DNA from 2 places in the Streptomyces noursei ATCC 11455 genome. Region 1 is predicted to be linked to the other one. Evidence: riboswitches for the same ligand, from Rfam matches in the RefSeq annotation. Region 1 holds a riboswitch; the other holds the start of a gene.
What was found. Region 1 has a riboswitch for S-adenosylmethionine ahead of thrC (threonine synthase). Riboswitches for the same ligand answer to the same signal wherever they lie in the genome.
Positions count from the first base shown of each region.

Region 1 (3,403 bases):
CGGACCCGGGTCAGACCTCACCCCCCGGGAATGGCCCGTGGGGCGTGCGCCGGAACGCGTCGACCGCCGCTGAATGTATCCGGACCAATGCCCAGCGCAACAGGTCAATCGGACGAGAATTCTTGCGCCAGAGAAACGGCCGTATGCACTCAAATCCCGTTATCTCAGGCCAAGTCGGGCCGGGAATAGGCGGCACAAACGACAAATCGCGCACACAACTTGCGCACAAGTCACCGCGATCTCATATGCGTTCGGCATGCGCACGGAGATAACCGGAGGGGGATCACCCCAATGGTATCGCCTTTCACAACACGGAATTGCCCCGTCCGTTTAGCTCGGACGGGGCAATTTCCGGTCACTACCGGCAAAGAGTTGGCGCGAATACGATCCATATCGCGCCGCACCGGACAGTCGTCGGGCGTATCAGCAGCCTCCGGCGACCGCCGGGATGATGGAGACGCCCGCGCCTTCCGGGGTCGGCGTCTGGAGTCCCTGCTCGAAACGGACGTCGTCGTCGTTGACGTAGACATTCACGAAGCGGCGCAGCTTGCCCGCGTCGTCGAGCACCCGGGCCGCGATGCCCTGGTGGTTCTTCTCCAGGTCGGCGATCACCTCGGAGAGGGTCGCGCCCTCGGCGGTGACCTCGGCCTCGCCGCCGGTGTACGTGCGCAGGATGGTGGGGATGCGGACCTTGACGCTCATGGTTCTGCCTTCCAGGAGGTACGGGGGGTGCGGAACGGGCGGGCGGAGGGACGGCTCAGCCGGCCAGGCCGGCCGCGCGGAACGCGTCCAGGTCCGGCCGGATGGTGGCGGTGGGCCCGGCGGCGACGGCGTCGAGGGTCTTCAGGCCGTCACCGGTGTTCAGCACGACGGTGGTCAGCGACGGGTCCAGCACGCCGTTCTCGATGAGCTTCCTGGTCACGCCGACGGTCACGCCGCCCGCGGTCTCCGCGAAGATCCCCTCCGTACGGGCCAGCAGCCTGATCGCGTCCACGATCTGCGGGTCGGTGACGTCCTCGACGGCCCCGCCGGTGCGGCGCGCGATGTCGAGCACGTACGGGCCGTCCGCCGGGTTGCCGATCGCCAGCGACTTGGCGATGGTGTTCGGCTTCTGCGGCCTGACGACCTCGTGCCCGGCCTTGAAGGCCGCGGACACCGGCGAGCAGCCCTCGGCCTGCGCCCCGAAGATCTTGTACGGCTTGTCCTCGACCAGGCCGAGGGCGATCAGCTCCTTCAGCCCCTTGTCGATCTTGGTGAGCTGGGAGCCGGACGCGATGGGGATGACCAGCTGGTCCGGCAGCCGCCAGCCGAGCTGCTCGCAGATCTCGTACGCCAGCGTCTTGGAGCCCTCGCCGTAGTACGGGCGGAGGTTGACGTTGACGAAGCCCCAGCCCTCGCCCAGCGGGTCGCCGATGAGCTCGGAGCAGAAGCGGTTGACGTCGTCGTAGTTGCCCTCGATGGCGACCAGGTCACCGCCGTAGACCGCGGCCATCACGACCTTGCCGGGCTCCAGGTCGTGCGGGATGAAGACGCAGGACTTCAGGCCCGCGCGGCGCGCCGCGGCGCCGACCGCACCGGCGAGGTTGCCGGTCGAGGAGCAGGAGAGGGTGGTGAAGCCGAAGGCGCGGGCGGCCTCGACGGCGATCGCCACGACCCGGTCCTTGAAGGAGTGGGTGGGGTTGCCGGAGTCGTCCTTGACGTACAGGCCGCCGGTGACACCCAGCTCGGCGGCGAGCCGGTCGGCCTTGACGAGCTTGGTGAAACCGGGGTTGAGGTTGGGCTTGTCGGCCACGTCCGCGGGGACGGGCAGCAGCGGCGCATAGCGCCAGATGTTGGCGGGACCGGCCTCGATCTGCTTCTTCAGTGCCTCGGGGTCGCCGGTGGGAAGCGCGTAGGCGACTTCCAGCGGGCCGAAACACTCCTGGCACGCGAAGATCGGGCCGAGCGGGAAGCGCTCGCCGCATTCGCGACAGGACAGGGCGACGGCGGGACCGAGTGCGACAGAAGGCGTGGATTCGGTTGCTTGCACAGCCATGGAGGCGAGGCCCTTTCTCCTCATCTTCCTCACGACGCATTTCGCCGTGAGACGGATTTGGCACCTTCCCTAGCCGGGAGCCTCGCGCGCACTGTGCTGCCGTGCGGCGGAGACCGGCTGGAGGGTTGCCGGGGCTTCAACGGGCCGTGTCCCTCTGCCCCTCTGGATGAGCGGTATGGCACTGGGTGGAACCCAGGCGTTTGTTGCGCGGCGACCCCGACATGCGAGGGTCCTCCGCGTTGTTCAAGACTGTAACCGAAGGCACTCACCGTTGAGATAGTCGTCCGGTCCGCGAGATGGATCACATAACGGGCTCCCGTTCGGGGGGCCGCCGAGGAGAGTCGTAGACGTGCTGGAAGAAGTGGAGCGCTGGCTGGCCGGCCGCTCCTGGTCCGCCGCGGACCGCCCCCTGGAGCAGCTGTTGGAGGCCAAGCGCCAGACGGGGCGGACGGTCAGCGTGGTGCTGCCCGCGCTCGACGAGGAGGCGACGGTCGGCGCGATCGTCGCGGCGATCCGCGCCGATCTGATGACCGAGGAGGTGCCGCTGGTCGACGAGCTGGTGGTGCTGGATTCGGGCTCCACCGACCGCACCGCCGAGGTCGCCGCGGCGGCCGGCGCCCGGGTCGTCCACCGGGACAGCGTGCTGCCCCGGATCCCGGCGCTGCCCGGCAAGGGCGAGGTGCTGTGGCGCTCACTGCTGGTGACCAGCGGCGACATCGTCTGCTTCGTCGACGCCGACCTGCGGGAGTTCTCCTCCACCTTCGTCTCGGGGATCGTCGGGCCGCTGCTGACCGACCCGGAGGTCCAGTTCGTCAAGGCGATGTACGACCGGCCGCTGGACACCGGCCAGGGCGGGCGTCCCGCCGGAGGCGAGCAGGGCGGCAGGGTCACCGAGCTGGTCGCCCGGCCGCTGCTCAACCTCCACTGGCCGCGGCTGGCCGGGTTCGTGCAGCCGCTGGGCGGGGAGTACGCGGCGCGCCGCTCGCTGCTGGAGCGGCTGCCGTTCCCGGTCGGCTACGGCGTGGAGCTGGGTCTGCTGGTGGACGCGCTGCACACCGTCGGGCTGGACGCCCTGGCGCAGGTGGACGTCGGGGTGCGCAGGCACCGCCACCAGGGCGGCCAGGCGCTCGGCCGGATGGCCGCGGCGATCTACCGCACCGCCCAACTCCGGCTGGCCCGCGGCCATTTGGTGCGGCCCCGGCTGACCCAGTTCGAGCGCGGCGAGCACGGCTTCGTGCCGCGGACGACGGGGGTGGACACCGAGGAGCGTCCGCCGATGGCCGAAATACCGGAGTACGCGGAACGGCGGGCGGCCTGAGGGGCGATCCGTACGTTTGCGCGGATCCGTGACGGGTTAATGTCGCGACA
Region 1 is NZ_CP011533.1:4,139,166-4,142,568, forward strand. Features, by position in the region: gene SNOUR_RS17215 (MoaD/ThiS family protein) at 424-702, opposite strand; gene thrC (threonine synthase) at 758-2,035, opposite strand; SAM riboswitch class I at 2,053-2,208, opposite strand; gene SNOUR_RS17225 (glucosyl-3-phosphoglycerate synthase) at 2,385-3,353, shown strand; gene SNOUR_RS17230 (alpha,alpha-trehalose-phosphate synthase (UDP-forming)) at 3,403-3,403, shown strand, end outside.

Region 2 (3,403 bases), 2.6 Mb from region 1:
CATCGCGGTCTACCCGTTCATCGAGTCCTGGGTCCGCGGCGACAAGCGCGAGCACCACATCCTGGACCGCCCGCGCAACGTGCCCACCCGCACCGGCTTCGGTGTGGCCTGGCTCGTCGCGTACTTCGTGATGCTGATCGGTGGCGGCAACGACCTGTGGGCCACCCACTTCCACCTGTCGATCAACTCGATCACCTGGTTCGTCCGGATCGCGTTCTTCGTCGGGCCGGTGCTGGCCTTCATCGCCACCAAGCGGATCTGCCTGGGTCTCCAGCGTCGCGACAAGGACAAGGTGCTGCACGGGCGCGAGTCCGGCATCATCAAGCGCCTGCCGCACGGTGAGTTCATCGAGGTCCACGAGCCGCTCAACCAGGAGCAGCTGCACGTCCTCACCCAGCACGAGCAGCCCGAGCCGCTCGAGCTCGGTCCCGAGGTCGACGAGAACGGTGTCCGGCGCAAGTTCAAGCGCTCGCAGAAGCTGCGCGCCAAGCTCTCCAAGGGCTACTACGGCGAGGACAACGTCATCCCCAAGCCGACCGTCGAGGAGTACAAGGAGATCACCAGCGGCCACGGCCACCACTGATCCCCGCGGGCGCGGCACTGCCGCGCACCGCTGGTAGTACGCCACCCAGAGGGCCCCGTCCACGAAGAGGACGGGGCCCTCCGGCATGCCCGGGGGTCGATAGGGTGAACGGCACAAGCAGGAGACGATCCAGGAGCGTGGACCATGAACGTTGTGACCCCGGCAGGCGGCGGCAGCGTGGCGGACCGCTCCTGGCCGGCCGTACTGAACGCCCTCCTCGACGCCCGTGACCTCACCGCCGACGACACCGCCTGGGTCATGGACCGGATCATGCGCGGCGAGGCCACCGACGCGCAGATCGCCGGCTTCGCGGTGGCGCTGCGCGCCAAGGGCGAGACGGTCGCCGAGATCTCCGGCCTGGTGCGGGCGATGTACGCGCACGCCAGCCTGATCGAGGTGCCAGGACCCAGCGTCGACATCGTCGGCACCGGCGGGGACGGCGCGAACACGGTCAACATCTCCACCATGTCGGCCATCGTGGTCGCCGGCACCGGCGCCAAGGTCGTCAAGCACGGCAGCCGCGCCGCGTCCTCGGCCAGCGGGGCCACGGACGTCCTGGAGAAGCTGGGCATCAATCTGGACCTGTCGCCGCGGCGGGTGGTGGAGGTCGCGGAGGAGGCCGGGATCACCTTCTGCTTCGCGGCCAAGTTCCACCCCGCGCTGCGACACGTGGCGGCCGCCCGCGGCCAGCTGGGCATCCGGACGACCTTCAACGTACTGGGGCCGCTGACCAACCCGGCCCGGGTCAGGGCCCAGGCGACCGGCGTCGCGGACGCCCGGATCGCGCCGATCCTCGCCGGGGTGCTGGCCGAGCGCGGCTCCTCGGCGCTGGTCTTCCGCGGCGACGACGGACTGGACGAGCTGACCACCACCGCCACCTCCCGGGTGTGGGTCGTACGGGACGGCGCGGTCCACGAGGAGTCCTTCGACCCGCGGGACGTCGGCATCGACCTGGTGCCGGTGGAGGCGCTGCGCGGCGGGGACGCGTCGTACAACGCGGAGGTGGCCCGGCGGCTGCTGGACGGCGAGACCGGGCCGGTGCGGGAGGCGGTGCTGCTGAACGCGGCGGCCGCGCTGGCCGCGCTGGAGCCGTCCGACGCCCCGCTCACCGAGCGGATCCGGGACGGCCTGCGCAAGGCAGCCGAGTCGATCGACTCGGGCGCGGCCCGGCGGACGCTGGACCGCTGGGTGGCGGCCAGCAACGCCTGACGCCCCTCGGATGTGACGCAGGTCCCGGTCCGCCATACGGACCGGGGCTTGCGCCCCGATGATCGTGTGGCATGATTCAGCCCAGGTCACGAGTGACAGCGATGTAGGCCCCGGCCCGCTGTCCGGCAACCCTCCTTCCGTGGCGGGGTGCCCCGGGTGATGACCAGGTCGCAGGCAACGAGGTCTGCGGCAAGCGCGGATCCCTCGCCAGGGATCCTGGTCCTCGAGGGAGTCCTTCCGTGATGAAGCGAATGCGCTAGGGCCTGACGGCCCTTCTCCGCACCCTTTTTCCTTTTACGCTGCGCGCCGCGCCGTGCGTTCTCGCGCACCCTGATGCGCCCCGTCCCGCAGCGAACCCGCTTATCTCTCACGGGAGTTCGCCATGCCTGTCGTCACCGCTGCCGCCGACCGTTCCGTTTGTGCCCCGCTGCCGGTTCTGGGCCGGGATGTCCTCGTCCCGCTGGTGACCGGCGGCGAAGCCGTCTACGCCGCACTGGACTACGCCGCCAGCGCGCCGGCGCTCCAGCGGGTCTGGGACGACGTCGCCGCCTACGCCCCGTACTACGGCAGCGTCCACCGCGGCGCCGGCTACCTCTCCCAGCTCTCCACCGACCTCTTCGAGAACGCCCGCAAGGCCGTCGCCGACTTCCTCGGCTGCCGCGCCGAGGACCAGGTCGTCTTCACCCGGTCCACCACCGACTCGCTGAACCTGCTGGCCGCCACCCTGCCGCAGGGCACCCGGGTGTTCGTCTTCGAGACCGAGCACCACGCCTCGCTGCTGCCCTGGGAACGCCGCGCCGACCTGGCGGTGACCTACCTCAACGCCCCGCGCACCCCGCGACAGGCGGTGGACACCATGGAGAAGGCGCTGGCCACCCGCGAGCCCTACGGCCCGGCGCTGGTCTGCGTCACCGGCGCCTCGAACGTCACCGGCGAACTGTGGCCGGTGCGGGAACTGGCCGCCGCCGCGCACGCCCACGGCGCCCGGATCGTGCTGGACGCCGCCCAACTCGCCCCGCATCATCCTGTGGACATCGCCGAACTGGACGTCGACTGGGTCGCGTTCTCCGGCCACAAGCTCTACGCGCCGTTCGGCGCCGGGGTGTTGGCCGGCCGCGCCGACTGGCTCCAGGAGGCCGAGCCGTACCTGGCCGGCGGCGGCGCCAGCCGGAAGGTCGCCCGGCGGGCCGACGGCGGCGTGGACGTCGAGTGGCACACCACCGCCGCCCGGCACGAGGCCGGTTCGCCCAACGTGATCGGCGCCTACGCCATCGCCTCCGCCTGCCGGGCGCTCACCGAGGCCGGCTTCGACGGCCTGGTCGCCCGCGAACAGGAGCTGATCGCCCGGGTCCAGGCGGGCCTGGCCGACGTCCCGGAGGTCCGGATCCTCTCCCTCTTCGGCGACGATGCCCCGCGCGTCGGCGTCATCTCCTTCATCGTCGAGGGCTGGAACAGCTCGCACTTCGCCGCCGCCCTCTCCGCGGAGTACGGCATCGGCGTCCGCGACGGCCTCTTCTGCGCGCACCCGCTGGTACGGACCCTGCTGGGCAGCGAGCCCGGCGACCCGGGGGAGTGCGGCGCCCCCGAGGCCGCACCCGGTGAACGCTCCCT
Region 2 is NZ_CP011533.1:6,701,284-6,704,686, forward strand. Features, by position in the region: gene qcrB (cytochrome bc1 complex cytochrome b subunit) at 1-583, shown strand, start outside; gene trpD (anthranilate phosphoribosyltransferase) at 728-1,792, shown strand; SAM riboswitch class IV at 1,877-1,994, shown strand; gene SNOUR_RS28410 (aminotransferase class V-fold PLP-dependent enzyme) at 2,175-3,403, shown strand, end outside.
Region 2: it holds a riboswitch for S-adenosylmethionine, as region 1 does, so the genes downstream of both, SNOUR_RS28410 (aminotransferase class V-fold PLP-dependent enzyme) here and thrC (threonine synthase) in region 1, are expected to answer to the same signal.